3 regions of the Nocardioides panzhihuensis genome follow, and region 1 is predicted to be linked to each of the others. Evidence: riboswitches for the same ligand, from Rfam matches in the RefSeq annotation. Region 1 holds a riboswitch; each other region holds the start of a gene.

What was found. Region 1 has a riboswitch for cobalamin ahead of BJ988_RS04285 (prenyltransferase/squalene oxidase repeat-containing protein). Riboswitches for the same ligand answer to the same signal wherever they lie in the genome.
Region 2: linked by a shared signal. The riboswitch ahead of BJ988_RS08460 (CbtB domain-containing protein) and the one ahead of BJ988_RS04285 (prenyltransferase/squalene oxidase repeat-containing protein) in region 1 are both predicted to bind cobalamin.
Region 3: linked by a shared signal. The riboswitch ahead of BJ988_RS17170 (CbtB domain-containing protein) and the one ahead of BJ988_RS04285 (prenyltransferase/squalene oxidase repeat-containing protein) in region 1 are both predicted to bind cobalamin.

What each region holds. Positions count from the first base shown of each region.
Region 1 is NZ_JACBZR010000001.1:915,230-924,870, reverse strand. Features, by position in the region: gene BJ988_RS04310 (alpha/beta fold hydrolase) at 1-7, shown strand, start outside; gene BJ988_RS04305 (ECF transporter S component) at 217-1,032, opposite strand; gene BJ988_RS04300 (ABC transporter ATP-binding protein) at 1,029-2,633, opposite strand; gene BJ988_RS04295 (CbiQ family ECF transporter T component) at 2,630-3,742, opposite strand; gene BJ988_RS04290 (hypothetical protein) at 3,739-4,266, opposite strand; gene BJ988_RS04285 (prenyltransferase/squalene oxidase repeat-containing protein) at 4,377-5,450, opposite strand; cobalamin riboswitch at 5,517-5,655, opposite strand; gene BJ988_RS04280 (hypothetical protein) at 5,719-6,360, shown strand; gene BJ988_RS04275 (NYN domain-containing protein) at 6,391-7,146, opposite strand; gene gatB (Asp-tRNA(Asn)/Glu-tRNA(Gln) amidotransferase subunit GatB) at 7,298-8,806, opposite strand; gene gatA (Asp-tRNA(Asn)/Glu-tRNA(Gln) amidotransferase subunit GatA) at 8,803-9,641, opposite strand, start outside.
Region 2 is NZ_JACBZR010000001.1:1,804,827-1,814,467, forward strand. Features, by position in the region: gene BJ988_RS08440 (DUF2269 domain-containing protein) at 1-62, shown strand, start outside; gene BJ988_RS08445 (four-helix bundle copper-binding protein) at 72-479, opposite strand; gene BJ988_RS08450 (DUF2752 domain-containing protein) at 1,090-1,554, shown strand; gene BJ988_RS08455 (CbtA family protein) at 1,774-2,532, opposite strand; gene BJ988_RS08460 (CbtB domain-containing protein) at 2,534-2,728, opposite strand; cobalamin riboswitch at 2,752-2,922, opposite strand; gene BJ988_RS08465 (signal peptidase II) at 3,178-3,735, opposite strand; gene BJ988_RS08470 (cation diffusion facilitator family transporter) at 3,732-4,430, opposite strand; gene BJ988_RS08475 (ArsR/SmtB family transcription factor) at 4,427-4,807, opposite strand; gene BJ988_RS08480 (class I SAM-dependent methyltransferase) at 4,865-5,488, shown strand; gene BJ988_RS30125 (hypothetical protein) at 5,602-5,784, shown strand; gene BJ988_RS30130 (methyltransferase family protein) at 5,791-6,102, shown strand; gene nicT (Nickel transporter NicT) at 6,552-7,628, opposite strand; gene BJ988_RS08495 (DUF3152 domain-containing protein) at 7,718-8,551, opposite strand; gene BJ988_RS08500 (F510_1955 family glycosylhydrolase) at 8,564-9,412, opposite strand; gene BJ988_RS08505 (DUF305 domain-containing protein) at 9,476-9,641, opposite strand, start outside.
Region 3 is NZ_JACBZR010000001.1:3,608,964-3,618,604, reverse strand. Features, by position in the region: gene BJ988_RS17190 (cobalamin biosynthesis protein) at 1-8, shown strand, start outside; gene BJ988_RS17185 (FecCD family ABC transporter permease) at 5-1,054, shown strand; gene BJ988_RS31025 (ABC transporter ATP-binding protein) at 1,051-1,896, shown strand; gene BJ988_RS17175 (ABC transporter substrate-binding protein) at 1,893-2,966, shown strand; adenosylcobalamin (AdoCbl) riboswitch at 2,975-3,117, shown strand; gene BJ988_RS17170 (CbtB domain-containing protein) at 3,119-3,334, shown strand; gene BJ988_RS17165 (CbtA family protein) at 3,334-4,119, shown strand; gene BJ988_RS17160 ((2Fe-2S) ferredoxin domain-containing protein) at 4,160-4,837, opposite strand; gene BJ988_RS17155 (cobalt-precorrin-6A reductase) at 4,834-5,559, opposite strand; gene BJ988_RS17150 (cobyric acid synthase) at 5,556-7,151, opposite strand; gene cobF (precorrin-6A synthase (deacetylating)) at 7,148-7,933, opposite strand; gene cobN (cobaltochelatase subunit CobN) at 7,930-9,641, opposite strand, start outside.

The DNA.
Region 1 (9,641 bases):
CGCCTGATCTGCGCCGAGGCGTCACTCCGGTCGGCCGAAGCGTCAGGCGCGTCGGCCGAAGCGTCAGTCGGTGCGGCCGCGGCGAGATGTAACACGTCGTTCGTAGTACTACTCGCCCTATCGGAACGACCGGATAGTGCTACGAACGACGTGTTACACGTGCGGCACCGGCCAGATCTCGACCGACATACGTGACGCCTCGTCCGACCGGAGTGACTACTCGGCCGACCGGAGTGACGCCTCGGCCGACGGGAGTGACGTTTCGGCGGGGGTGATCATGGCTCGGCGTGCGGCTCGGCGGAGGGTGGCGAGGACGGCTGGGCCGAGGAGCGCGATGGCGATGGCGGTGGTGATCGCGCGCATGGTGTCCCAGCTGCTGGTCGAGGTGACCAGCGTATAGCGCAGGAACGTCGCCAGGTTCTCGCCGAGCGCGGCACCGGGATCGTAGGACAGGTTGCCGCTGCCCCCGGGCACCGTGACTCCGGTGAGCAGCGGCCAGCCCTGCAGGTTGAGGAGCAGCCCATAGGCGTACGAGGCGAAGATCCCGTACGCCGCGAGCAGCCCGATCTCGGCGCGGCCGCTCGCACGCGGCAGGAAGCCGGCCCCCATCGCCACCCAGGCGGCGCCGAGCATCTGATAGGGCAGCCAAGGCCCGACACCGGCGGTGACGAGCGCGGCGACGAACAGGCTCGTGCAGCCCAGCACGAACCCGAAGGCGGGGCCGAAGACGCGGCCGCCGAGGATCAGCATGAAGAAGACCAGCTCCACCCCGCCGGTGCCGGCGGAGACGGCGCGCAGCACGGCCTCGATCGCGCTGAGCACGCCCAGGACAGCGATCATCCGAGTGTCGATCCCGCCCGCGGAGAGCTCGCTCAGCAGCACCATCAGCATCAGCGGCAGCAACGCGAGGAAGATGAACGGCGGCTGCACCCGCTCGTAGCCGTGGAGCAGCAGCGGCCAGGCGAACATCATCAGGCCGGCCACGGAGATGATCGCGAGCAGGACCGCCGTGCGGGGCGAGAACCGGATCATCCCTCGCCCACCGCCTCGACGATCTCGCGCACGTGCAGCCATCCCGGGCCGAAGACCTTGCTCACCTGGGGTGCGAACGCGGGCGACTCGGCGGTCACGCTGCGTACGTCACCGGCGGAGACCACCTCGCCCTCCGCGAGCACCACCACATCGTCGGCTGCCTCGGCGACGAACTCCACGTCGTGGGTCGCCACCAGCACCGCCTTGCCCGCAGCGGTGAGCTCGCGAAGGATCTCGGCCAGCGCGTGCTTGGCGGCGTAGTCGAGGCCACGGGTGGGCTCGTCGAGGAGCACGACCGGCGGGTCAGCGCTCAGGATCAGAGACAGTGCGAGCGCGAGGCGCTGGCCCTCAGAGAGGTCGCGCGGGTGCTGGTCGTCGGGGATACCGGGGACCAGGCTGTCCAGGATCTCCCGGGTCCGCGGGCCGCCCGCGTCGCACTCCTCGGCGACCGTCTCCAGGTAGAGCAGGTCTGCCGCGGTCTGCGGAAGCAGCCCGACGAGGGTGCGTCGGGCGTCGGGATCGAGGGTCGCGGGGTCCTTGCCGTCCACGGCCACCGATCCGGCAAGCCGCTTCTGGGTCCCCTGCAGCGTCCACAGCAGCGTCGACTTGCCCGACCCGTTGCGTCCCATCAGCGCCGTCACCCGCCCCGCGGGCAGCTCGAACGAGACGTCGTGCAGGACCGGCGTACGTCCTCGGGTCACGGTGAGACCCGAACTTCTCAGGCTTTTGCTGCGCTTCTCTGGCGTTGCAACGCCTGAGAAGCGCAGCCCTGAGAAATTGGTAGAGGGCCGGTCAACCGGGTATTCCAACCCCCGCGCCCGCCGCCTCGCATCCCGCACAGTCAGCGGCAGCGGCGACCAGCCGAGCTCGCGTCCGAGCTCGACGAGCGGCGGCACGATGGGCGAGGTCTCCAGGATGTCGGCGGGGTCGCCGACGGCGACGGAACCGTCGCCGACGAGGAGCGCGATCCGGTCGGCGAACGGCACGACCCGCTCGAGACGGTGCTCGGCGACGACGACGGAGGTGCCGAGGTCGTGGACGAGCCGCGTGATGGTGGCGAGCACGTCCTCGGCGGCGGTCGGGTCGAGGGCGGATGTCGGCTCGTCGAGCACGACGACCCGCGGGTGGGTGGTCAGCACCGAGCCGATCGCGACGCGCTGCTGCTGCCCGCCCGAGAGCGTACGCAGCGACCGCTGCCGCAGCTCGGCGATCCCGAGGAGGTCGAGGGTCTCCTCGACCCGGCGCCGCATGGTCGCCGGCGCGAGCCCGAGCTGCTCCATCCCGTAGGCGAGCTCCTCCTCGACCGTGTCCGTGACGAAGCCGGCCACCGGGTCCTGCCCGACGTAGCCGATGATCCCGGCGCGTTCGCGCGGCGGCGTACGGATGATCGAGGTGCCGTCGAGCAGCAGGTCCCCTTCCAGCGCACCGCCGGAGAAGCGCGGCACCAGGCCGGCGAGGACGCCGAGCAGCGTCGACTTCCCGGACCCGGTCGGGCCGGAGACGAGCAGCAGCTCGCCCTCCTCGATGGTGAGGTCGACGTCCTTGAGCACGTGCTCGGAGGAGTCCGGCGGGGTGAAGGTGATCCTTCGCAGCTCGATCATGCGGTTGCCTCCTCCTGGACGAGTGATGCCGGAACCGGTGCGGCGACGACCGGGACCAGTCCGATGAGCACGCCTGCCAGCGCGGTCAGCGTGACCCCCGGGACGGCGCTCACCCCTGGATAGGCGATCGGGACCTGGTCGCGGGCGATCCACCAGCCCGCCGCGCCGACCGCGACCCCGCTCAGCGCCACCACGACCTCCGGCCAGCGCCACCGGTCGGGCCGGTAGACGGTCCGCGTCACCCGGCGGCCGGCGAGCCTCAGCCCTCCGGCCGCGGCCCCGGCGCCGAGCACCAGCATGGTGGCGGCCAGCCAGCCGGGCGTGGTGCCGTCCAGGACCGCGTAGACGCCGACGCAGAGGCCGACGAGGGAGACCAGCATGAGCGCCGAGGTGATCCGCCTGGTGAGGGCCGGGATCCCGGCGGTGCGGCCGTAACCGCGCGTGTCCATCCCGGCCGCCAGCGCCATCGACCGCTCCAGGGCATCCTCGAGCACCGGGACGAGGAAGCGGCGCAGCCGCTTGACCTTTCCGGTCGCACCGGAGCGCAGCCGTTGCGCGGCGCGCACCCGCTGGACCGACTCGGCCAGCTGGGGCAGCACGGTCACCGCGACCACGACGGCGGTGCCGACCTCGTAGAGAGCCGGCGGCAGCGAACGGAGCAGTCGCTTCGGGTTCGCCAGCGCGTTGGCCGCGCCGACGCAGATCACGATCGCACCCAGCCGCATCCCGTCGTAGAGGCCGGCCAGCAACGCCTCTCGGGTGAGCGGGCCGAGCAGCCGGATCCCCAGCACCCAGTCCGGGAGCGGGATCTCCGGCAGATCGATGAGCACGTGACCCGGCACGGCACCCAGAAGCACCCGGAAGAGCACCCGGGTCACGACGATGAAGAGCGCGAGGCCGACGTAGAGCCGGAACGACCTCGCCCACGGCTGGTCGCCGCGTCGCGCGGCGACCACGACCGACACCACCCCTACCAGGAGCAGGAGCAGCAGCGGGTTGGTGGTGAACGAGGCGTACGCGGCCAGGCCGATCGCCCACACCCACCAGGCGACCGGGTGCAGATCACGCGGCAGACGCGCGACCGCGGCCCTGCGGATCACATCGCTCATCGCCGACGCCACCACACGGCACCGGCGAGAGCGAAGAGACCGAGGATGCCGACCGGCGCGACCCAGGCGGGCAGCGGCTCGGGGTCGGAGCTCGGCCGCGGCTCGGTGTTCGAGCCTGTCGAGTCCTCCGGAGATGACTCCGGCGACGGGCTTGAGGGCGCCCCCACAGCATCCCCAAGCACCGTCGCCGGAGCGGTAACGACATTGTCGTCTATCCACGTGAACGCAACACCCTGCCCGGAGGTCACGGCTATTTCGGTAACATTTCTGGAGGCGTAGCTCCAGGCGCCCGAGTCGTCGGTGATCCACAGCGACCAGTAGGCGTCAGCGGGCGGCATCTGGGCGCAGCCCGCCTCCTCCGGCCGGCCCGCGACGCGGCAGACGACGCTCGGCATCGAGGTCACGAAGGTGAGCGGATGTCCCGCCTTCTCGAAGAGATCGGCGCCGGTGTCGCCCTCCTCCGGCTGGACGCAGGCGACCTTGGGACCGCCGCCCAACGCGTTCGGCTCGACCACGACGGTCACGCCCGCGCACGGTTCCACGGCGGAGGACGCGGCTGACGATGAGACTGCGGATGAGACGGGTGCGGTGGCCCCGGCGAGGATCGCCAGGGCCACCGCTACGGACCGCAGAGTCAGCACGAGCTCTTCGCGGTCGCGTCCTTGGGCAGGAAGACCAGCGACGGCAGCGCCTGTGCGGCCGCGAGGCGGTACATCCCCTCGGACTCCTTCGTCAGCCCCTTGGTGTTGCCTTCGGTCAGCGCGGCGTCGTCGTAGGCCACCGCCCCGGCGTCGTCACCACAGGTCACGACGTGGTCGGCGACCCAGGCGGCCGCCTTCTCGGCGGCAGCGGTCTCGCCGGCACGCCCGAACGCCCATCCGGCCAGGCCGGTGGTGTTGGAGTTGGCGACGTTGCCGGTGGCTGCCTTCAGCGAGCCGTCCTCGGCCTGGGTCTCCTTCAGCCAGTCCGCGCCCGACTTGACGGCCTTCTCCGCCTCCGGGCTCGCCACCGACGACAGGGCGATCAGCGCGAACGCGGTCGCGTCGGCGTCCGGGACGGCCTTCGGGTCACCGTCGCAGGTCTGGTCGGCGGCAGCGGCGTCGGCGGTGAAGGTGACCCGGAACCAGCCCTCCTCGCACTGCTGCCCGGCCAGGAACTCCGCCGCGGCCGCGGCCTTCTTGCTCTCGGCGTTGCTCAGTGCCCACACGGCGTACGACTGGCCGATGGTGTTGGAGTAGTCGGCCGCCTCCTTGTTCTTGGTGTCGAGCTTGTCGGCGATCCGGCCGTTCTCGGCGACCGTGCCCTCGAGCTGCGTGAGCAGGCCGGGGTCGGAGGCGTCGACGTTCTGCTGGAGGACGAGCGCCTTCGCGGTGGCGCCGGCCGAGGTGACGGTGCCGAAGCCGGGCGAGGTGTAGGCGGCCTTGTTCTCCATCACGGCGTCGGTGATCGTCGCGAGCTCCTCGTCGTAGCCGCCGATCTCAGCCAGCGCGATCCCGATGTCGGCGCTGAGCCCGAAGTCGTCGGTGCCGTACTGCGCGTTGCGGGCCACACCCTTTGGCGCCTGGGCGACGAGCCAGTCGGCCACCGAGGTGGACACCTTGGCGTCGTAGGTGCTCTTCTCCCCCTCCTCGATGGCCTTGTCGCCGCAGCCGGCGAGCGAGGTGAGGGCGAGGGCGGCGGCGATGCCGCCGAAGACGGTCTTCTTCATGGTTCCTTCCGCGCTGTTCGTCGGGAAGGCACGAGGCCGACCCGCTGCGTTCCACGACAGCGTCAGGTCAGTACGCGTCCGTCGACGGGTGCTCCGGCTCGCTCAGGACACCTCGGAGTCCTGGGCCTACGGTTGCGGGTCAGCGCCGGAGTTCGACCGGCTTCCCCCACCACGGCGTGTGTTGATTGAGGCTCTGCTAATTCGGGGCAATCCTATGCCGGGCGGGCTCTGCTTGCGGGATCGCGGTTCGAGCAGTCACTCTGTCCCCATGCGCCACAGGATTCTCGGCCTTGTCGCAGCATCGATCTCGGCCACCCTTCTCGCCCTCCTCCCGACCATCCCAGCCCGGGCCGAACCGGCCCGGACATCGGTGACGTACGCCGATCTCGTCGCCATGTTCGGCGAGAAGGTCGGCGACCGGCGGACCGTCGAGACCGGCCTCCCGACCCTCAACCGCGCGATGGCCGACGCCCGGATCACCACCGCCTACCGACAGGCGGCCTACCTGACCACGCTCGCCAACGAGAGCTCGTTCCACCACGACGCCAAGGGCCGCGACAAGCGGAAGTTCACCGGCCGTGGCTACATCCAGCTGACCGGCGAGGCCAACTACACCGACGCCGGCGCCTACTTCGACATCGACCTGCGCCGCCGCCCCGAGCTGGCCAGGTCCCTGGACCACAGCGCGCCGATCTCGCGGTGGTACTGGACCGTCGCCCGCGACATCAACCCGCTCGCCGACGCCCTCGACATGGGCAAGGTCAACGCGGCGATCGGCTACCCCCGCAACAAGGCCGAGGACGCCGAGCGCTGCCGCGACTTCAAGGCCGCCCTGAAGCACCTCAACGGGTCGGTGCCCAAGGGGATCAGATGCGCCCGTCCGGCCGTCGCGGAGACGCGCGGACGGTGATGTCCGCAGAGGACGTACCGGAGGGGTACGTCACTTCCTGCCGTTGCGCCGGTCGCTGACCGCGATCGCCGAGGTGCCCTCGTCCTTGAGCTCGAACAGGTCGATCGCCTTGATCAGCTTGGTCCAGGTGGCGTAGCCGTAGTTGCGGGGGTCCTCGGAGGACTGGTTGCGGATGCGGGAGACGACGGTGCCGACCAGGGCCCAGCCGTCGTCGTCGGCGGCCGCGGCGATGGAGTTGCGCAGCAGCTGGATCAGCCTGGCGTTGCGCTTCAGCACCTGGCCCGTGGTCGCGGCGGCGGCCTGCTTGCGGGCGGGCGCTACGCCGGCCTCGGTCTCGGTCACCTCCTCGGTGTCACCGAGCTTCTCCACGACGGTGAACCGGGTGCAGGCGCTCTTGAACGGCGCCGGTGTCTTCTCCCGGCCGTAGCCGTAGACCGCGCGACCCTTCTCCCGCAGGTAGTGCACCAGCGGGGTGAAGTCGGAGTCGGAGGAGACCAGCGCGAACGCGTCCGGGATGGCCGCATGGAGCAGCTCGACCGCGTCGATCGCGAGCGCCATGTCGGAGGCGTTCTTGTGCGCGGTCAGGTCGAACTGCTGCATCGGCCGGATCGCGGCGTCGTGCAGCTCCCCGATCCAGCTCTTGAGCTCGGACTTGGTCCAGTTGCCGTAGGCCCGGCGGATCGTCACCTCGCCGTACTCGGCCAGGTCGTTGAGGATCGCGTCGATCTTGGACGCGGGAGCATTGTCCGCGTCGATGAGCAGGGCAATACGGAAGGGCTCGGTCATTCGGGACAGTCTGCCAGCCCCTGAGGCTGAGGGCGGGCTGCACCTTCCCACCACGGCTCGATTGTGCACCGCTCACGGACGCGAAACGCCCGCGCTCTCCCACCATGGCGGGAAAGCGCGGGCGATGTCGTACGTCAGGCCAGCGCGTACGTCAGGCGAGCTTCTCCAGGATCAGCTCGCGGACCCGCTTGGCGTCGGCCTTGCCACCGGTCGCCTTCATGACCGCGCCGATGAGCGCGCCGACCGCGGCCTGGTTGCCGCCGCGGATCTTCTCGGCGACCGCGGGCTGGGCGTCGATGGCCTCGTCGACAGCGGCACCGAGCGCGCCGTCGTCGGAGACCACGGCGAGGCCGCGGGCGTCGATGATCTCGGAGACGGTGCCCTCACCTGCGAGAAGACCCTCGAAGGCCTGGCGGGCCAGCTTGTCGGTCAGCGTCTTGGCGTCGACCAGCTTCTGCACCTCGGCGACCTGCACCGGGGTGACCCCGAGCTCGGCGAGCTCGACGCCACGGTCGTTGGCACTGCGGGAGAGCTCGGCCATCCACCACTTACGGGCGGCCTGTGCGGAGGCTCCTTCGGCGACCGTCGCCTCGATCAGCGACAGAGCGCCGGCGGCCCAGACGTCGCGCATCTCCAGGTCGGAGTAGCCCCACTCGACCTGCAGGCGCGCCCGCTTGTCGGCGGTGCGCTCCGGCAGGCTCGCGCGCAACTCCTCGACCCACTCACGCGACGGCGCGACGGGAACCAGGTCCGGCTCTGGGAAGTAGCGGTAGTCGTCGGCGTCCGACTTCGCCCGGCCGGCCGAGGTGGTGCCGGTGTCCTCGTGGAAGTGGCGGGTCTCCTGGAAGATCGCCTCCCCCGCGTCGAGGATCCCGGCGTGACGCGACATCTCGAAACGTACGGCCCGCTCGACCGAGCGCAGCGAGTTGACGTTCTTCGTCTCGGTGCGCGTCCCGAGAGTCCCGGAGCCCTTCGGGGACAGCGACAGGTTCACGTCGCAGCGCATCGAGCCCTGGTCCATGCGTACGTCGGAGACGCCCAGGCCCAGCAGGATCTCGCGCAGCGCGGCGACGTAGGCCTTCGCCACCTGCGGCGCCTTGGCGCCGGCGCCGAGGATCGGACGCGTGACGATCTCGATCAGGGGGATGCCCGCGCGGTTGTAGTCGACCAGCGAGTAGTCGGCACCGTGGATTCGGCCGGTCGCACCACCGATGTGGGTGGTCTTGCCGGTGTCCTCCTCCATGTGGGCGCGCTCGATCTCGACCCGGTAGGTCTCCCCCTCCACCTCGACGTCGAGGTAGCCGTCGTAGACGATCGGCTCGTCGTACTGAGAGGTCTGGAAGTTCTTCGGCATGTCCGGGTAGAAGTAGTTCTTCCGGGCGAACCGGCACCACTCCGCGATCCTGCCGTTGAGCGCGAGCCCGATCCGGATCGCGCTCTCCACCGCCTTGGCGTTCACGACCGGCATCGAGCCGGGCAGGCCGAGGCAGGTCGGGCAGACCTGGGAGTTGGGCTCGCCGCCGAACGTCGCCGGGCAGCCGCAGAACATCTTGGTGTTGGTGTTCAGCTCGACGTGGACCTCCAGGCCCATCGCCGGGTCGTACTTCTCCAGCACCTCGTCGAACGGGACGAGACCCAAAGAATCGGATACAGCCGTCATCGGGCCACCTCCAGCTTGTCGATCGAGAGCACCGGGCCGACGGCGCCCTCGAGGGCAGCACCGACGCGGTAGAGACGGGCGTCCTCCAGGACCGGCGCGAGGAGCTGTACGCCGACAGGCAGCCCGTCCACGTCGGAAACCCCGGCCGGGATGGAGATGCCGGGAGTGCCGGCCAGGTTGGCCGGGATGGTGGCCAGGTCCTGCATGTACATCGCGAGCGGGTCATCGAGCTTCGCGCCCAGCGGGAACGCGGTCGACGGGGACGTCGGCGAGACCAGCACGTCGACCTGCTCGAAGGCCTTCTTGAAGTCCTCGATGATCAGGGTGCGGATCTTCTGCGCCTGGCCGTAGTAGGCGTCGTAGTAGCCGCTCGAGAGCGCATAGGTGCCGAGGATGATCCGGCGCTTGACCTCGTCGCCGAAGCCGGCGTCGCGCGACGCCTTCATCACGTCCTCGGCGGACGGCGACCCGTCGGGGGTGACCCGCAGGCCGTAGCGCATCGCGTCGAACTTGGCCAGGTTGGAGGAGCACTCCGCCGGCAGGATCAGGTAGTAGGCGGCCATCGCGTGCTCGAAGCTCGGCGTGGAGACCTCCACGACGTCGGCGCCCAGCTTGGTGAGCAGGTCGACCGACTCTGCGAACTTGCGCATCACGTCCGGCGCCCAGCCGCTCTGCCCATTTTCTTGGCCGCCCAGCTCCTTGATGACGCCGACCTTGACGCCCTTGAGGTCGCCGGTCGCACCGGCGCGAGCGGCGTCGACGAGCCCGGTCACCGGGGTGGTCGTCGAGGTCGAGTCGAGCGGGTCGTGCCCGCCGATCAGCTCGTGCAGCAGGG
Region 2 (9,641 bases), 890 kb from region 1:
GGCGCAAGGAGCAGGCGGCGCGTTCCCGTGCCGCAACGACGCGTACAGCGACCTCAGCCTGAGGGAACTGGTCAGCCCAGGTTCGCGATCAGATCGCGGCATGCCAGCTCGCACGATCGGCACGCCTCGGCGCAGGCGCGGCAGTGCTCATGCATGTCGGCGTGACGCGAGCACTCGTCACCACAGGCCTTGCAAGCCGTCGCACAAGCCTGCAGGAACGTCCTGGTGATATTGGCGTCGTATCCCGTGTGACGGGACAGGATGTTCGCGGTCGCCGAGCACGCGTCGGCGCAGTCCAGATTGCTGCGGACGCACTTGGTCAGGTCAGCGACGTTGTCTTCGCTCAGGCAGGCATCCGCGCACGCAGTGCAGGCCTGGGCGCATTCGACCAGGCTCTGGATCGTCGCAGCGAGCTTGGCGGTGTCGATGCCGCCCAGGTCCTTGGGGTAGGTCTTCAGCATCTGCTCGACGGTGTGCATGGCACTCCCTCTCGTCAATGGCACGGTTGTCGACGAGCCAGGTGGCCCGATGCCCAAGAGGTACCCCGTCGGTGGCCGATCCATGAGCGCCATGCTCCCAAGAGTCGCCGAGGTCAGTGTCCAACCAGATCCACCCGGACAGGCCAGGGATCCGGGGCGGCTAGTAAGTCTTTTGGCTTGGTGCAGCTTGCCGGCCCGTCGTCGGCTAGCCGACGTGCGGGTAGTCGAGGGTGTGGCCGGTCTCGAGGTTGACCACCGCCATCCGCGTGCTTATGGGTGCGGTGACGAAGTGGGCGCTGCTACGCCATCACTGGGGTTCGTCTCGCTCGTGGGCACGTTCGTGCTCATCGCCATCCTCATTCTGCATATGCCAGATGTCACAGTTCAGGCTGCTCGGGCACGCTCACGCTGGGGCGGACGGGCAGCGACCTCCTGCACGCGGTCATTGGGCTCCTCTTGCTCATCTGCATCCTCGTGCTGGACATCTCCAAGCCCTCGCGGGGGTGACCAGATATAGCTGGCGCAAGGATCTGGCGGCGCGCACACACGGGTTGAGGGTGGGACGGGGCATAGTAGTCCAGTCGCCATTCGTGTTCAGACAAGGACTGACATGCCGTACGTATCCATCGCCATTCCTTTCTTTCGGCTCGAGGTCGAGCGCCACGATCGCCATTGGTGGCTCACTGCCCTGGCTTTGGCTGCGCTCGGGATAGCTGTGGCCATGGCGCTCTTCGGTCTGCCGCCTATCGATCTCCATGGCCCGCTGCACAAGTTCGGGATCATGGATCCGCTGTGCGGAGGTACCCGCGCCGCCCGCTACACCGCTCAAGGCAATCTGGTCCAAGCCTGGCGGTACAACCCTCTCAGCATCCTCATCGTTGGCGGTGCCGCCCTCGCGGTCTTGCGCACCTTTGTCGGGCTCATCAGTCGTCGGTGGGTAACGTTCGGGTTCGCATGGACACCTCAACGGCGCCGCTGGATGATTGGCGCCGGACTCCTCCTGCTGGTGCTACTCGAGATCCGCCAGCAGATGCGTGCGGATCTGCTCACGGCTGGCACGGACATGTGGCGTTGACAGAGATCGGTGGGTAGTCACGGCCCGCCGTGACGGTTGCTGCGCAAGCCCCGCAAGCACCCGGGCGTCGATCACGACGCCCACCTGGAGGCGCTGCGAGACGGCATCGCCGGCTACGACCGGGGCGTCGTCTCGAATTGCCCCTTGGCGTGCGAGCAGCCATCTCGAGACCTATGCGCGAGCTCGGGTTGACCGGCAGGACGCGCCCGACTGTCGAGCTCACGCGATGGAAACCTCGCTGCCTGTTGGCACACGCGCCCGACGGGGCGTGAGAAGCAGACCGAAGACCATTCCGAGTGTGGCCCACATCAGGCCCAGCTGCGCGAGGTAGGCGATCCGGAAGTCCCAGATCAGTTTCGCGGGCATATCGCTGGCGATCTTGTCCGGCGTGCCTGGAGTGAGCGCGAACACGGCACCGGCGACCGAAAGAAAGGCCGCCACCACGAGTGTGGTGCGCACTGGCGCACTCAGGTCTCGTGAGGCGAGGAACTTGTCCAGCTCGAACGCCCCCAGCACCAAAGCCAGCGCGATCAGGATCGTCAGGACATAGATCAGCGTCCGCTGATTGACCGTGGCCGGGTCGCCAACTGCGGGTGGGTTGCCGGGGATCTTCAGCGCCGGCGCAAGGGTGAAGACGCCGAAGGCGAGCACCGCCAGTACCAGCGAGCGGCCGTAGTCGGTCGCTGCCGGGAGCCGGTGCCGGACCTTGCCGAACACGATCGCGAACACCACGCCAAACAACAGGCCAACGACAAGGCCGGTGGCCATGCCGCCGAGCACCTGACCGGCGCGGGAAACGAGCGGCTCCTCCATCTCGCCCTTACGGTGGCCGGACATGGCTCGGGCGTTGCGGGCGTCCTCGATGACGAGGGCTTTGCGGAGCAGAGGCTCGACCACGAGCCACATCATCAGGGCAGCGGCGCAGCCAGCTGCGGCTCCGGCTGCGGCACCGCGGCGGAGTAGATCTATGAACCCCATGTCAGTGGCAGGGGACGCCGAGGGCGTGGCGTGCGTCGTGGGTGAGCTCGTGCAGGTACTGGCCCTGGGCGGCGCCGAGAAGGGCGCCGTTCTCCTGCGTGAGCATGAACAAGGTGAACAGGGCGGCTGCGGCAAGCAGCCAGGCCCAGGCCGGCACCGTGGTGACGGCGCTGGACGGGTTGGTGGGGTTGGTCATCGTGACCCCTTCTTTCCACGAACCTCGTGGACGATGCCGCAGCCGGTCTCCTGGCTTCCGGATCAACGCCTTCTCCTCGCCTTCCCAGCCCGGCGGGCCAGTGGCATGGGTGAGGAGGGGCTTCCCGGTCACAGTGGCGAGGACCACGTCGGACTTTCACCGACTTCCCGTGCACTGCGGCGCCGCTACTATCGCACATAGTCGAAGGCCGCACAACGAGCGTTCACGGAGTGCGTCCCTGGCCGACGTTCGCTGCCGAGAGGTTCCAGACCCAGTGCGTGTCGTCGAGGCCCACGACTCCTAGCCGTGTCCTGAGGTGCAAAGTAGAGGGTCTGTTCGTGGCTCCACGCCTCCATCACTGCCGCTGACACGGGCTCGGCGCGCGTTCGGGGGCTCCAGGCCAAGAGAGGCTGGCTCGATGTCGGCCCTCATCTGGGTTGCCAGGTACGTCAGGGTCTGTCACCGCGACAGGGGGATGGATGACAGGCGGTCTCTGCGTCCTGAGGTCGGTCGTTGGGTCGGTCCTTGGTGCGCCAGGACAGGGCGACGAGGAGGAGCCCGCCTCCGACGATGAGCGTGTCGGCGAGGTTGAAGGTGGGCCACCAGCCGGTGTGTAGGTAGTCGGTGACGTGACCGTCAGCGGCGCGGTCGATGAGGTTTGCGAGAGCGCCGCCGAGCACGGTGGCGAGCGCGCTGCCCCATAGCAGGGAAGCTGTAGGGGCCGTTCGCCATAGCGCGACGGCGACGGCGGCGGTGATCACGGCCGTGACGGCGACGACGGTCCATGCCGGCGCGTCGGCGGCGAAGGAGAAGGCGACCCCTGGGTTGAAGGCGAGCTGGAGGTCGAGCGGTCCGCCCATGATTGGGTTACCTGGCAGGACGTGCTCGGCCCAGGTCTTGATCGTCAGGTCCGCTCCGGCAAGGACGATGGCGATGACCAGGAGTCCGATCCGGCGTCTGAGAGCGCTGACGCCAGCCTCGGCTGTGGCTTCGACAGGGGCGCTCACTTGCGGCCGTCCGAGCACGAGGAGTCGGCTTTGGTGGCGTGGTCGTCGTCTTCGCAATCGTCGTCGCAGACGAGTTCGCCTTCCCAGGCTTCCTTGCCTTCCATGATTGCGAATCCGGCGATGACGAACCCGGCAACCGGGTCGATCCAGGTCCAGCCGAGCAGGGCGAACGCGACCAGGCCGACGAAGGTGGAGACCGACAGCCATGCGCACAGTCGGGTCTCTGCGGCATCAGCAACCACCAGGCGAGAGTTCATCTCCAGCCCGGCTTTGCGCTTGGCCCGGGCCAGCCAGGGCATGATCACGATCGACAGGCCAGTCAGGGCGATGCCGACTACAGAGGTGTCGGGCCTCTCGCCACTGACCAGGTCTCGGACGCCCTCGACGGTGACGTAGGCAGCGAGTGCGAAGAAGGTGATCGCGATGAACTTCAGTGCCCGGCGTTCCTTGGCCTCGTCGGGCTCGCCGCCCTTGATCTCGGCCAGCAGGCGCACCAGGACAACCGTGGCGGCAGCGACCTCGATGGAGGAGTCGATGCCAAACCCGATGAGGGAGACCGCTCCGGCGACCGTGCCGGCGGAGATCGCAATGATGCCCTCGACGACGTTGTAGCCGATGGTGACCTTCGCGTAGCGAACCGCTCGGTGTGCTGCGGGTCCGGTGACGTCGGGGGTGGTGGTGGATGGGGTGCTCATCGGGTGGGCTCCTGGGGGTGGGTTCCGTAGGTGGGGCAGAGGTCGACGGCCTCGCCGGTGGCGGCGAGGAGTTGCTCGGCAGAGGCGAGCAGGTCCATCAGCTCCGGCCGCGCCAGGGCGTGCATGGTGGCGCGGCCCTGCGGGCGGGAGGTGATCAGCCCGCAGTCACGCAGACAGGCCAGATGCGCCGAGACGGTGGATTGAGCCAATCCGACACAGCTCACCAGGTCGGTCACCCGCGCCTCGCCCTCAGCAAGCCGCCGCAGGATCGCCAACCGTGCCGGGTCGCCCAATGACCGGAACAACGCCACGGCCGCAGACGGAGCCCCACACGACGTGGTGGCCGTGGAGCCGTCATCCGTGATATTCATCGTCATGGGACGATGATAACCACAGACCCCGATGACACCTATCACGGAGGTCGTGTCATGTTGATGAACCGGATCGAGAAGGTGGCGGTCAACAACCCGGCTCGCCGGGCTCTGCAGCGTTTCTACGAGGTCCCGGCCTTGCTGAAGTTGGCTGGCGGGCCTCTCCAGCCCGGATCGAGAGCGGTCGAGATCGGCTGCGGCTCCGGGTACGGCACACAGATGATCCTCGACCACTTCAACGCCGCATCAGTCGACGCCCTCGACCTGGACCCGGAGATGGTGGCCAAGGCCAAGACGCGACTGGCCGACCGGTCCGGCCGCGTCCGCGTTGAAGCCGGAAGCGCCACTGACTTGAACGCAGCGTTCAGCGCCGGCGATGGCGACTACGACGCGGCGTTCGACTTCGCGATCATCCACCACATCCCCGAGTGGCGGGCCGCGGTCGCCGAGATCGCCCGCGTCCTCAAGCCCGGAGGAGTATTCGTCTTCGACGAGGTCACCGCGCACGCCCTGGCCCGCCCCTCCTACCGCCTCCTCTTCGACCATCCCGACCACGACCGGTTCACGGCACAAGAGTTCCTAGCCGAACTGCCCCGCCACAACCTGGACGTGACTGGGTCGTTCACCAGAGTGAACGGCGACTACCTGCTCGGGGCGGCCCGCAAACAGAACGCCGACCGGGGCTGAGCACGATGGCGGTTGTTGGGCTGTTGCTGTTCGCCTTGTTCTTGGCGCTCGATGGCGGAGTACGGATCCTCGTCCAGCGACGTCGCACCGGGGAGACTGGGGTGCGCCGGCCGGTGGGTCTATTCCACTGGTGCGCACGACTGATCAGCGTGCTCGGCGGGCTGACCGCAGGTGTCGTGGCCCCGGTCGCCGACCTGCTCGGACTGCCCCCAGTCCCCGCCCTGGACCAACCGGCCCTGCGTGCTGCCGGCGCAGCGCTGGCAGGGCTGAGCATCGCAGCGGTCTTCGCCTGTTAGCTGGCCATGGGCGCCTCTTGGCGCACCACAGTCGACGCCACAGAAACGCCGGCGCTGGTCACAACCGGCCCGTTCCGGCTGATGCGCAATCCCATATACACCGGAACGATCGTGATGACGGCCGGCCTGGCCCTGACGGTGCCCAACGCCGTTTCCGCGGCGGGCCTGGCATGCATGGTCATCGGCGTCGAACTTCAGGTACGCCGCATCGAGGAGCCATACCTGGACCGCATCCACCAGGCGACCTGGCGTCGGTACGCCGCTCGAGTCGGCCGCTTCTTGCCCGGGATCGGCCGCCTCGACGGACATGGGCCGTGACAGCACCTCATGCCCGACGCCAGGAGAGGCGAGCAGCAAGCGCCCCTGGCCCACCAGCACGGCCAGGGCCCCTGACGGTGTCATGCGTGACAAGTCGCCGTGCGCTCGAGCGCCGGCTGGCGGCCGAGGCGGTTCACCGGCCGTCGAAGTCGCTGTCGTCGGCAGACGCGGTGGTCGCGCTGAGCAGCGGGCCCCCGACAACGGCGGCCCGCGAGAACGACGGAAAAACCGAGGCCGATTGCGGGGCGGATTGCGGGACGGATTGTCACGGGGATCTCCTGCGGGTCCGAAGCGGCAAGGTCACATGCCGCCGACCGCGCCGTGCCCAAGAGAAGGGAGTCCTCATCGAGACCTGCGCTCAATCGCGAAGCACAGTCCAGTGCCCCCGCACCTCGTCTGTCGTCTCACAACTGAGGGAGGGTCCGGACGCTCACCGGAGTCCTTCACTTCTATAGAGGTGAGGCTGACTCGGCGTGGCGGATCTCGATTCGCTCTTCGAAACGGCCCAACTTCCACGCGAGCAGGCTGATCGTCCAGACCACGACGAAGAGCCCGACCAGGAGATAGCCGACATACTGCAGGTCGAGCCGCGTCGCCCATGACAAGGCGGCGAGGTGGAACTGCTCGGCGAGCAGTTGCAGCAGGACGATGCCGCCGATCACCAGGGCGACCACGACCGACAAGGTCGTGACGGTCAGGTTGTAGTAGACCTTCCGGACCGGGCTGAGGAACGCCCACTTGTAGGCGTGGGCCATGAAGACGCCGTCGGCGGTGTCGAAGAGGGTCATCCCGGCAGCGAACAGGACCGGGAGCACCAAGATGGCATACCACGGCAGCGTGCTGGCCGCGCCGCCCGCGAGGACCAGGAGCGCGACCTGGGTCGCGGTGTCGAACCCGAGGCCCATCAGCAAACCGATCGGGTAAAGGTGGCGAGGCTTGGTCACCCGGCGGGTGGCTCGGTTGAAGAGCCGCGCCATGAGACCGCGTTGGTGCAGGTGGTGCTCGAGTTTGTCCTCGTCGAAGGTTCCGGCTCGCATGTGCCGGAACACGTGGACGATGCCGAACAGTGCGCTCAGGTTGGTCAGGCCGATCACGATCAGGAAAGTCCCGGCGGTAAGAGTGCCCACGAGACCGAGTGTGGTCTGTAACGTCGAGTCGTCGTTCTGCACCGGGCCGGCGAGCGCACTCACCCCGACCGCGAGCAACAGGGAAAGTCCGAAGACGACACTGGAGTGGCCCAACGAGAACCAGAAACCCACGCCGCTGGCGGGTCTGCCCTCACCCACCAGCTTGCGCGCGGTGTTGTCGATCGCCGCGATGTGGTCGGCGTCGAAGGCATGTCGGACGCCCAGCAGGAACGCCGTGACCCCGAGGCCCACGCCGAACACACCGGAACCGCCGACCCGGTACTCCTGCGGCGCGACCACCGCGATCAGGACGACCCAACCGACGAGGTTCAACACCAGGACCACGCCCGCCATCGCCAGCAGTGCGATCCGGTCACGGCGGCGGGCGGTCATCAACATGGCAGCACCTTATCGCGAATCACTTGCAGCAACATCCTCGTGGCACAGGCTGGACACCGAGGATCGACCGGATGGGCCGCTGGCTCGAGTCAGTGCCCAGCCAAATCGACACGAGCGGGCCACGGGTTGGCGGTGCAGCCGTCCAGTCCCTTGGTTTGTTGCAGCATCACCGGAGCAGGCACGCCATTGCCCGGGCATCCGACGTGCGGGTAGCCGAGCGCGTGGCCGGTCTCGTGGTTTACCACGTAGCGACGGTAGGCCGTCAGTTTGCTGGCGTAGCTGTCGGCGCCGAAGTGCCATCGCCAGGCGTTGAGTACGACATCGTCGCCGTTGCGGCACGACAGCCTGCCGTCGGTGTCAAGGGGAGCGCAAAGTTCGTCGGCGGTCTCGGGTGTGGCCAGGACGATCCGCAGGTCGGCGTGGCCGTCGACGCGTGCTAGCCGGTGCTCGGCAGCCCAGCCACGGTCGTCAGACAGTGTCGTCTCGACGAAACGAGCGACTTGCTTGGTCGTGTACGGCAGCTCCTTCTCCACCTCGACCCGGTATGTCGTCGCATCTTCCAAGGGGGCGGCTGGAGCGGCCGCGACCTCAAACCTCCCGGACCCGCGCTCGGGTATCGCCACCGGCGACGCTGGCGGTTCGCTTGGCCGGGGGACCGGTCCCGCGGCTGCGGCAACTTCGCCGTCGGGAAGCTCCGTGCCCGAGGTCGGCGAAGCCGAAGGCGGGGCGGCAACCGACGAAACTGGGGCGCGTTCACTCTTGTTGGCGGGTTCACCGTCGCGCGCCATCGCGACGAGCGGGAGGGTGATCGCCAGCGCCGTGAGAAGGACGGCGAGACCGGCGTGGCCTGCGGAATCCTCGGCCACGAGCCGGGCGCGGTGCGGTTCCCGGCATCGGTGAGATGCAGTTCGGTGCTTGCTCATCGTCTCGCCGACCTACAGGACCTGTTCCCAGGTGTCGCCGTTGTCGTCCGAGCGGAAGGCCTCGTCCGTGGTGGCGGCATACCAGCCCTGCTCGGTGATCGTGAATGCCGCCGGCTGCCCACCGAGCGATCCAGTCTCCTGCCACGTCTTGCCCGCGTCGTCACTGACCCGGACAACGCCATCGGGGCCAATGCCTGCGAGGCTGCCTTCCGCAGTGGCGTCGAGGTAGGCGGTGATGGGGCCGCCGAGCTCGCGGGTCTGTCCCGTGGACGTGTCGATGCTGATCAGCTGACCCTTGCCGGTGGTTGCGAACAGCTGGCCGGCTTCCTTGGCGGCGGCGACGCTGACGAGGTCGCCCGAGTGGATCTCCTCGAACCGCTCCCGGTCTTCGGTGCGGAGCAGGCGCTTGGTGGTGGCGTCGTAGGCGTAGAGGACGTCGCCGGCCGGTTCGAGGATGTGGAAGTCGGCCTCACCTTGCAGCGCGAGCGGTGTCCAGGTCTCGCCGGCGTCGGTGGACTCGATCAGCCCCAGGTGCGGAGGCAGGTCCTCGGTCAGGTCGGGGTGTCCGCTGCCGAGAAAGTGGCCTGGACCTACGACGGTGAACGCCATGGTGTCCTGCCAGCGGTCGGCGACCCGGGTCGGCTTGCCGTCGTCGGGAACGTGGAAGAGGCCGAAGTGGGTGGCGACGTAAAGGCTGTCATCGGCGGGGTCGATCCCGAGGCCGTGGATGTGGCCGACTGAACTCTCGTCCGCGGTGTTGTCGGTTGCGGCTGGGCTGGACTCCGAGTCGGCGGCGCAGGCAGTTGAAAGGAGGGCCGTTGCCACGGCGACCGCGATCGTGAGGCGGGAGGTTCGGTTCATGAGAATGCTCCGGTCTTGAGAAGATGCCGGGCAGGTGCGGGGCCTGCCCGGCTTGGATGACGGTCAGGACTTGAGTAGTGCCTGCATCGTCTTGATCTCCTCGGTCTGGGCAGTCTCGATGTCCTTGGCCGTAGCCTTGGCGTCAGGGAATTCGCCCTCGGCCTGCTCAGTCTGGGCCATCTCGATCGCGCCCTCGTGGTGCTCGATCATCATCGTGAGGAACATCTGG
Region 3 (9,641 bases), 2.7 Mb from region 1:
TGCCATGAGATCCGTCTCCGGTGGGAACCGCAGAGCGCCCTTCGTACCGCTGGTCCTCGGCCTTCTGGTCGCCTCGGTCCTCAGTGCCGTGGTCTCCCTCGCCTTCGGCTCGGAGCGGATCCCGGTCGCCGACGTCGTCGCGGCGGTCGGGGACCGGATCGAGGGCAACGCCCCGGGGAAGTGGGACGTGATCGTGTGGGACCTCCGTCTTCCGCGGGCGCTGTTGGCCCTGGTCGTGGGTGCGGGCCTCGCCGTGGCCGGGGCCGGGATGCAGACCCTGGTCCGCAACCCGCTCGCCGACCCGTTCCTCCTCGGGATCAGCTCCGGGGCGTCGGTGGGGGCGACGGCGGCGATCACCACGGGCGCTCTGGCCGGCTTCGGCATCTACGCCGTCTCGACCGGCGCCCTGGTCGGGGCGATCTGCTCGGCGCTGCTGGTCTGGCTGGTGGCGACCGCGCAGGGTGGGCTGACCCCCATCCGGCTGGTGCTCTCCGGGGTGGTTCTCTCCTCGGGGCTCTCCGCGATCGCCTCGTTCCTGGTCTTCATGAGCGACGACCCTCGCGCCGCCAACTCGGTGATGTTCTGGATGCTCGGCAGCGTGGGCGGCGCCAGCTGGGAGAAGCTGTGGCTGCCCGCCGCCCTCACCGTCGTCCTGGGGCTCGGGATGCTCGCCATGCACCGCTGGCTGGACGCCCTCGCCGCCGGCCCGGAGACCGCAGCGGCGCTCGGCGTGAACGTCGCGGCTCTGCGTACGGTGCTGTTCGTCGGGCTGGCCGTGCTGGTCGGCCTCCTCGTCGCGGTCAGCGGCGGGATCGGGTTCGTCGGACTGATCGTCCCGCACGCGGCCCGCCTGCTCGTGGGCGCCAGGCACCGGGTCGTGCTGCCGGTCGCCGCCCTGGGCGGTGGGCTGTTCCTGCTGTGGGTCGACGTGCTGGCGAGGATGGTCGCACGTCCGCAGGAGATCCCGCTCGGTGTGGTCACCGGCGTCGTCGGCGCACCGCTGTTCCTCCTGCTGCTCGGCCGCGGCAGGTATCGGTTCGGAGGCGAGGGATGAGCGGGCAGGAGATCGGACCGGTGCTGCGGTTGCGCGGGGTCGGCGCCCGGCTGGGCGAGCGCGACGTGCTTCGCGACATCGACCTCGACGTGCCCGTGGGCACCAGTCTCGGGATCGTGGGAGTGAACGGGGTGGGCAAGTCGACCCTGCTGCGGATCCTCGCGGGAGTGCTGAGGCCGACCACCGGACACAGCTACCTCGCCGACTCCTCCGGCGTGCTCCGCGAGACCAGCCGGACCTCGTCGCGTGAGCGCTCCCGCAGGCTGGCGTACGTCCCCCAGGAAGAGGTCGCCTCCACCGAGCTGCTCGTCGGCGAGATGGTCGCGCTCGGCCGGGTGCCACGCACCCGTCCCTGGGCCCGCGGCGGGACGCAGGAGCGCGAGATCGTCCGCGCGGCTCTCGACGCGGTCGGGCTGGCCGACCGCATCGACGACCCCTGCGACCGTCTCTCCGGCGGGGAACGGCGGCGGGCGGTGATGGCTCGCGGTCTCGCCCAGGAGTGCCCGGTGATGCTCCTGGACGAGCCCACCAACCACCTCGACGTCGCCTGGCAGCTGCGGTTGCTGCAGACGGTCGCCGACCGGGCCGAGACCCTGGTCGCGACGATCCACGACCTCGACCTGGCGCTTCGCTCCTTCGACCGGCTGGCGGTTCTCGGCCGGCCCCAGGGCTCCGACCCCGACACCGGCCCGGCGACGGTCGTGGCCCATGGCCCGCCCGCCGAGGTCCTCGACGCCATCAGCGTCGACCTCCACTTCGGCGTCGGCTCCGTCCAGGTGACCCATCCGCACCTGGCCCAGCCCCACCTGCTCATCCACCCCCGGAAGGACCACTCGGCATGACTCCACGCCTTGCCTGCCTCGCTGCGCTCGCACTCGGCGCCACGATCCTCACCGCCTGTGGAGCGGAGGAGACGACCGCGTCCGGTGCCGCCGGCACCGACGCGATCACCGTCGAGAACTGTGGCGAGAAGGTCACGGTCGACGAGCCGCTCACCGAGCTCTACGCCTACGACGGCGGGATCATCTCGATCGCGCTCGCCGCCGGTGCACGCGACGAGCTCGTCGCAGTCACCGGTCTGGCGCGTGACAAGCAGCTGCTCGAGCTCGCCTACCCGCAGGATCGTGTCGACGAGCTCCGGGTGGTCGGGGAGGATCAGCCGACCCTGGAGACGGTGCTGGCGGTGAAGCCGCAGATGATGTTCGCGGGCTGGGGCTACGGCTTCGACGAGTCGCGCAACCTGCTGCCCGAGACGCTCCACGAGCAGGACATCGCCACCTATCTGCTCAGCGAGACCTGCCGGCAGGAGGACGGCGACCGCGGCACCATGGACGCCTGGACGGCGCTGCGTACCGACCTGCTCAACATCGGTGAGCTGACCGGCCACCGGGAGACCGCGGAGAAGGTCGTGACCGACATCGAGGAGCGACGCGAGGCCCTGGAGAGTGCCCCGAATCCTGCGAAGGAACCGACGGCGTTCCTGTTCGACTCCGGGACCGATGCCATCTTCACGTCCGGCTCCTTCGGCGGGCCGCAGGCGATCTTCGACACCGCCGGGGTGACCAACGCGACCGGCGACGTCGAGGACACCTGGACCGAGGTCGGCTGGGAGCGCATCGCCGCCGCTAACCCCGACGTCATCTACTTCGTGGACTACCCCGGCCAGTCCTACGAGGAGAAGGTCAAGGTCCTCAAGTCGAACCCCGCCTCCCGCGATCTGCCCGCCGTCAAGGAGAACAGGTTCGTCAACCTGCCCTACGCGATGTGGGTCTCCGGCCCCCTCAACATCGACGCCGCCGAGTGGGTCCGACGCTCGCTGGAGCACTTCGGGATCGTCCCCGATTCGGGGATCGAGCCGACGCTCGACATCACCGATCTCACCAATCTCGACGGCAACGAGTGGCTCCGCTGAGTTCTGGCTATAGTGCACACAACGGACATGAGGAAGCCGGTGGAACTCCGGCACAGTCGCGCTACTGTGACATCGCCTCGCGGCGGTGGAGTCAGACCCGAGTGTCCGTCCAACCCCATCGAACAGGGACGCAGAATCCCTGAGGAGGACATATGTCGCAGCATGCTGTGGCGCCCGTCGCCGGCGCCGACCTTCCCACCATCCCGCTCCGTGAGCTGGCCCCCTGGGCGCTCTTCTTCGGGCTTCTCGGGTTGCTGGTGCTCTTCTTCATCAGCGCCGACCAGGGCGCCGTCTCGATCCCGTCCGGCACGCTCGTCCACGAGTGGGTCCACGACGGTCGTCACCTGCTCGGCTACCCCTGCCACTGATGAGCGCGCGTGCATTTCTCGTACGCGGCCTGCTAGCCGGACTCCTCGCCGGTGTCGCCACCTTCCTGGTGGCGTACGCCGTCGGTGAGCCGCAGGTCGGCGCTGCCATCGCCCTGGAGACAATCTCATCAGAAGACAGCGGCGGCGACGGACACTCGCACTCGCATGCCACCGAAGGTGGGAGCGAGGAGACTGCTGAGGTCTCCCGCACCAACCAGAGCACCTGGGGGCTGCTGACCGGCGCCCTGGCGGTCGGCGTCGCGCTCGGGGGAATCATCGGGCTGGTCGCCGCCGCCACGATGGGGCGCCTCGGACGGCTCACGCCGAGCCAGTCGACGGCGCTCGTCACGCTGATCGGCTTCGTTGCGGTCGCGTTGGTGCCCTTCCTCAAGTACCCGGCCACGCCACCCGCGGTCGGCAGCGGGGACACCATCGGGCTGCGTACGTCGGTCTACTTCGGCTACCTGCTCGTCTCCGTCCTCGCAGCCGTGCTCGCCACCTACGGCGCGGTGCGGCTGCGGGAGCGGGTCGGGACCTACGCGGCCGTCGTCGGCGGCACCGCCGCCTACCTGGTGGTCGTGGTCGTCACGGGCCAGCTCTTCGTCACGGTCAACGAGATCGGCGACTTCCCGGCGGACACGCTGTGGTCCTTCCGACTCGCCTCGCTGATCACGCTCGCCACGATGTGGGGCGTGCTCGGGGTGGCGCTGACCGGGCTGGTCGGCAGGTTGTACGCGGCGGAGCGCGCCGTCGCGGAGCGGAAGGCTCTCGCCGCCACGTTGTGACCTCGACGTGGAGCTGGGTGAGGACGAGCCGACTCGGCGGTCAACGGGGGAGGCGGTAGGCCTCCACAGGGCGGCCGTCGGCCAGGTGATCACGCACGATCACCCGGGCGGCGGCCGCCTCTACATTGCCGTACCAGACGTCGTCGGGCTGCACGCTGAGCACCGGCGCCTGGTTGCACGGGAACAGGCAGCCGGTGTGGGTGATCAGCAGGTCGTCGTCGCCGAGCCCGGCCTCCATCGCACCCAGGATCACCGCCCTGGCGGTCTCCTCCGAGCCCTTTGCGGTGCAGCGTGGGCCGCGACAGATCAGGACCTGACGTACGTGGCCGGGGACTCGCTCCCAGGCGGGCGTGGTCAGCCCGGGCTCGGTGCCGGTGATCGGCCGAGTCTCCGCGAACGCGTCGGGGAGCTCGGCGCGCGTGGTCGCCAGCCCGGTTGCGACCTGGATCTCGGGGCGCTTCCCGGAGCGCTCACGCCACCAGTGGGCGGCGATCCGGCGCAGCCAGGAGTGGCCGGGGGCGAGCGGTCCGAGGCTGACGCCGGCCAGCGTGATGGTTTCGGCTCCGGAGTCGGCGAGCCGGGTCAGCTCGGCTGAGAGCGACGGGCCGCCCATCTGCAGGAACGCGAGGCTCGCGCCGAGCTCGCCGGCCCAGGCGTGCAGATCCTGGCGCCGGTCGACATCGGTCACCGACATCCCGACGAGGACGCGGACGCTCACCGGAGCCCCTTGACCCAGGCGATCGCGTCGGCGACATCGTTGACCGTCTGGACCTCGCCAGGTCCGCCGGGTCGGCGGACGACGACCACCTGCACACCCAGCTCGGCCGCCGCGTCCATCTTCGGCCTGGTGTAGGTGCCGCCGGAGTCCTTGGTGATGAGTACGTCGGTGCCGTGCTCGCGCATCAGCGCGAGCTCGCCGTCGAGGTCGTAGGGTCCGCGGCTGTTCAGTAGGGTCCACGGCTCGGGGAGGTCGAGCTCGGGAGGATCGACCACGCGGGCCAGCGCGGCGTGTTCGCCGAGGGCTGGGACGAACCGGGCGAGCTCCTGGCGCCCGACCGTGATGAAGGGCCGCTTGCCGAGGTCGGCGGCAAGCGCGGCGGCCCGGTCGTGGGTGTCGACGTAGGCCCAGGACGGGTCGGCCGGCCAGCCGGGCCGTTCCAGCCTGAGCAGCGGATGGCCGGTCTGCGCACAGGCCGCGGCGGCGTTGGCCGACATCCCGCGCGCGAACGGGTGGGTGGCGTCGACGACCGCGTCGAACTCGCCGAGCGCCGCCTTCAGTCCCTCGACACCCCCGAACCCACCGATCCGCACCGCACCCACCGGCAGCCGCGGCCGCGCCACCCGCCCAGCCAGCGAGGAGGTGACCTCCACCCCCGCCTCGAGCAGCCGCGCCGCCAGGTCCCGCGCCTCACCGGTCCCGCCCAGGATCAACACCCTCATCGCTCGACCCCGCCCCCGCTGGTCGAGCCGCCGGAGCCGCTAGGCGGAGGCGTGTCGAGACCAACACAGTCCCCTGTCGCGCTCGAGGGGACCGTGTTGGTCTCGACACGACGTCGTTCGTCCCTCACGACGTCGGCTCGACCGACGGGGGAGCGGGCGAGGTCGAGCAGCGCATCGACGTCGAGGTGCTCCTCGACGAGGTCGCCGATCAGATCCATCCGACGCTCACGAGCAGCAGCGAACGAGACGTCCGACGGCTCACGGCCCAACGTGGCCTCGAGGAAGGCACCCCGCAGCGCATCGCCCTCCAGGCTCCCGTGCCACATCGTCCCGAAGACCTGCCCAGAACGGGCACCGCCGAGAAACTCCTCCACCCCGTCACCACGGGTGATCCGGCCATGGTGGATCTCGTAGCCGCTTGCCTCGACGCCCAGCGCCGACCCGATCGGAAGGCGGAGGTTCTTGGCGGGGGAGAAGTCGGTGCGTACGTCGAGCAGGCCCAGCCCCTCGACCTCCGCGGCGCCTTCGATCCCGCTCTGCTCGACCCCTTGGGGATCGGCGATCACGCGCCCGAGCATCTGGAACCCACCGCAGATCCCGAGGAGCGGGCGGCCGCGGCGTACGTGCTCGGTGATGGCCACGTCGAGGCCCCGCGAGCGGAGCCAGGCGAGGTCGCCGATCGTGGACCGGGTGCCGGGGAGCACGACGAGATCTGCGTCGGTGAGGTCTGCCGGTGAGGCGGCGAAGACGACGTCGAGGTCCGGCTCCAGGCCGAGCGCGTCGACGTCGGTGAAGTTGGAGATCCGGGGGAGGCGTACGACGGCGACCTTCCGGGTGGCGCCGGCCGCTGCGCGGCGGCCCTCGAGATCGAGGGCGTCCTCCGAGTCGAGCCACAACGACGGGTCCCAGGGGAGCACACCGAAGACCGGGCGCTCGGTGAGCTTCTCGAGGGAGGTGAGCCCGGGAGTCAGCAGCCCGACGTCACCCCGGAACTTGTTGATCACGAAACCGCTGATCAGGGCTTGGTCCGCGGCATCGAGAAGAGCGAGGGTGCCGTACATCGCCGCGAAGACCCCGCCCCGGTCGATGTCACCCACGACCACGGTCGGCAGCCCGGCATGCTGGGCCAGCCCCATGTTCACGTAGTCGCCCGCCCGCAGGTTGATCTCGGCCGGACTCCCCGCGCCCTCGGCGACGATCACCTCGAAGCGGGCGGAGAGATCGTCGTACGCCGCATGGGCCGCGGTCGCCAGATGCCGGCGTCCCGCCTCCCAGTCGTGCGAGGACACCTCCCCGGCGGGCTGCCCCATCAGCACCACATGGCTGCGGCGGTCGGAGCCCGGCTTGAGCAGCACCGGGTTCATCGCCGGCTCCGGGCTCACCCGGGCCGCCAGCGCCTGCACCCACTGCGCCCGGCCGATCTCGGCCATCGTCCCGTCGGGCGCCTGGCAGACCATCGAGTTGTTGGACATGTTCTGCGCCTTGTAGGGCGCCACCTTCACGCCACGGCGGGCGAACGCCCGGCACAGCCCGGTAGTCACCACCGACTTCCCCGCGTCAGAGGTCGTGCCGGCGACGAGCAGCCCGCTCATCGCCGCGGGGCCCGCAGGAGGTAGATGTCCATGACCCAGCCGGACGTCTCCCGCAGCCGGTTCCGAGCCTTCTCGATCGCCGGAAGGACCTCACCGACGGTGCCGGCGACCAGCTCCTCCTCACGAGTGCCGAGGTTGCCGCCCCACCAGATCCGCCAGTCCTCCAGGCCGGGCAGATCGACGACGCGGTTGAGCATCACCACGAGATTGTCGTGACCGGCCTCGACGGCCTCGTGCACCGCACGGCCGGTGGTGACGTAGAGCGGGCGACCGACGTCATGGAGCACCAGCCGGTGTCGCGCGGCGAGCAGCTGCACCGAGGAGATCCCAGGGATGACGTCGACCTCGACGTCGAGCTGCTCAGCGATCTGGTCGACGACCCGGATCGTGGAGTCGTAGAACGCCGGGTCGCCCCAGACCAGGAAGCCGACGTCGCCGGGGTTCTCGGCCAGCACGGCGAGATACTTCTCGACCCGGGCCCGGTGCCATGCGGCGACCGCCGCCCGATACTCCGCGTCGGTCCCGGTGAACTCCTCGCGCCGCTCGCGGGGCGCGTCGGCGACCTTGACCACCCGGGCAGGCTGCTGGAGGTGACGGTCGAGCAGCTCCTCGCGCGCCCGCACCAGCGGATCCGGCATTCCGCCCTTGGCCGTCCCCGACTTGTCGGTGACGAGGAAGTAGTCGACCGACCGCATCGCGGCGACGGCCTCGAGAGTGACCTGGTCGGGGTCGCCGGGACCGACGCCGATGATCTTGATCCGACGCTTGGCTGAAGAGCTCATTCCTCCTCCAGATCACCTTCGATGTCGAGATAGATCTCCTGCATAGCCGCGACGACCTCGGGGTCGGGCGACTCCCACAGGCCGCGCTCCGCCGCCTCGTGCAGTCGCTCCACGATGCCACGCAGGGCCCACGGGTTCGAGGTCCGCATGAACTCCTGGTTGGTCTCGTCCAGGACGTACTCGCGGGCGAGCTTCTCGTACATCCAGTCCTGCACCACGCCGGCGGTCGCGTCGAAGCCGAAGAGGTAGTCGACGGTCGCGGCCAGCTCGAAGGCGCCCTTGTAGCCGTGCCGCTGCATCGCCGAGATCCAGCGCGGGTTGACCACGCGGGCACGGAAGACGCGGTTGGTCTCCTCCTGCAGCGTCCGGGTCTTGATGGCGTCGGGGGAGGTGGAGTCACCGACGTACGCCTTCGGGTCCGAGCCGGTCAGTGCGCGGACCGTGGCGACCATGCCGCCGTGGTACTGGAAGTAGTCGTCGGAGTCGGCGATGTCGTGCTCGGCGGAGTCGACGTTCTTGGCAGCGACCTTGATCCGGCGGTAGTTGGCGCGCATGTCGTCGGCCGCCGGGGCGCCGTCGAGGTCGCGGCCGTAGGCGAAGCCGCCCCACGCCGTGTAGACATCCGCCAGATCGGCATCGGAGCGCCAGTTGCCGGCCTCGATCACCTGCAGGATCCCGGCACCGTACGAACCGGGCTTGGAGCCGAAGATCCGCGAGGTCGCGCGGCGCTGGTCGCCGTGCTCGGCGAGGTCGGCGAGCGTGTGCGCACGGACGTAGTTCTCCTCGGGCGACTCGTCCAGGTCGGCGACCATCCGGACCGCGTCGTCGAGCATCGAGACGACGTGCGGGAACGCGTCGCGGAAGAAGCCGGAGATGCGCACGGTCACGTCGATCCGCGGCCTGCCCAGCTCCTCGAGCGAGATGATGTCGAGGTGGGTGATGCGGCGCGAGGCCTCGTCCCACTCGGGGCGCACCCCGAGCAGCGCGAGCACCTCGGCGATGTCGTCACCGGCCGTACGCATCGCGGACGTGCCCCACACCGACAACCCCACGCTCGTGGGGTAGTCGCCGGTCTCGTCGAGGTAGCGCTGCAGCAGCGAGTCGGCCATCGCCTGCCCGGTCTGCCACGCCAGCCGCGACGGCACCGCGCGCGGGTCGACGGTGTAGAAGTTGCGCCCGGTCGGAAGTACGTTGACCAGCCCCCGCAGCGGCGAGCCCGAAGGCCCCGCGGGGACGAAGCCACCGTCCAGCGCGTGCAGGATGGCGGACAGCTCGTCGGTCGTCCCGTTCAGCCGCGGCACCACCTGCTCGGCGGCGAAGACGAGCACCTGCTGAACCGCCGGGTCATCGTGGAGCGTCTCGGCAGTGGCCGGGTCCCAGCCTGCTGCGTCCATCCGCTGCACCAGGTCCCGGGCCTTGGCCTCGATCTCGTCGACCGCCGATTTCCCGGTGGTCGAGCCTGTCGAGCGGTGTATCGAGCCTGTCGAGATGACCCCTTCTTTGAGCCCGAGCGCCGCCCGGAGCCCGGGCACGGCGCCCCCGACGCCACCCCAGACCTGCGCGGCCCGCAAGATCGAGAGCACCAGGTTGATCCGCGCCTCACCCTCAGGCGCGGCACCTAGCACGTGCAGCCCGTCGCGGATCTGGGCGTCCTTGATCTCGCAGAGCCAGCCGTCGATGTGGAGCATGAAGTCGTCGAAGTCGTCGT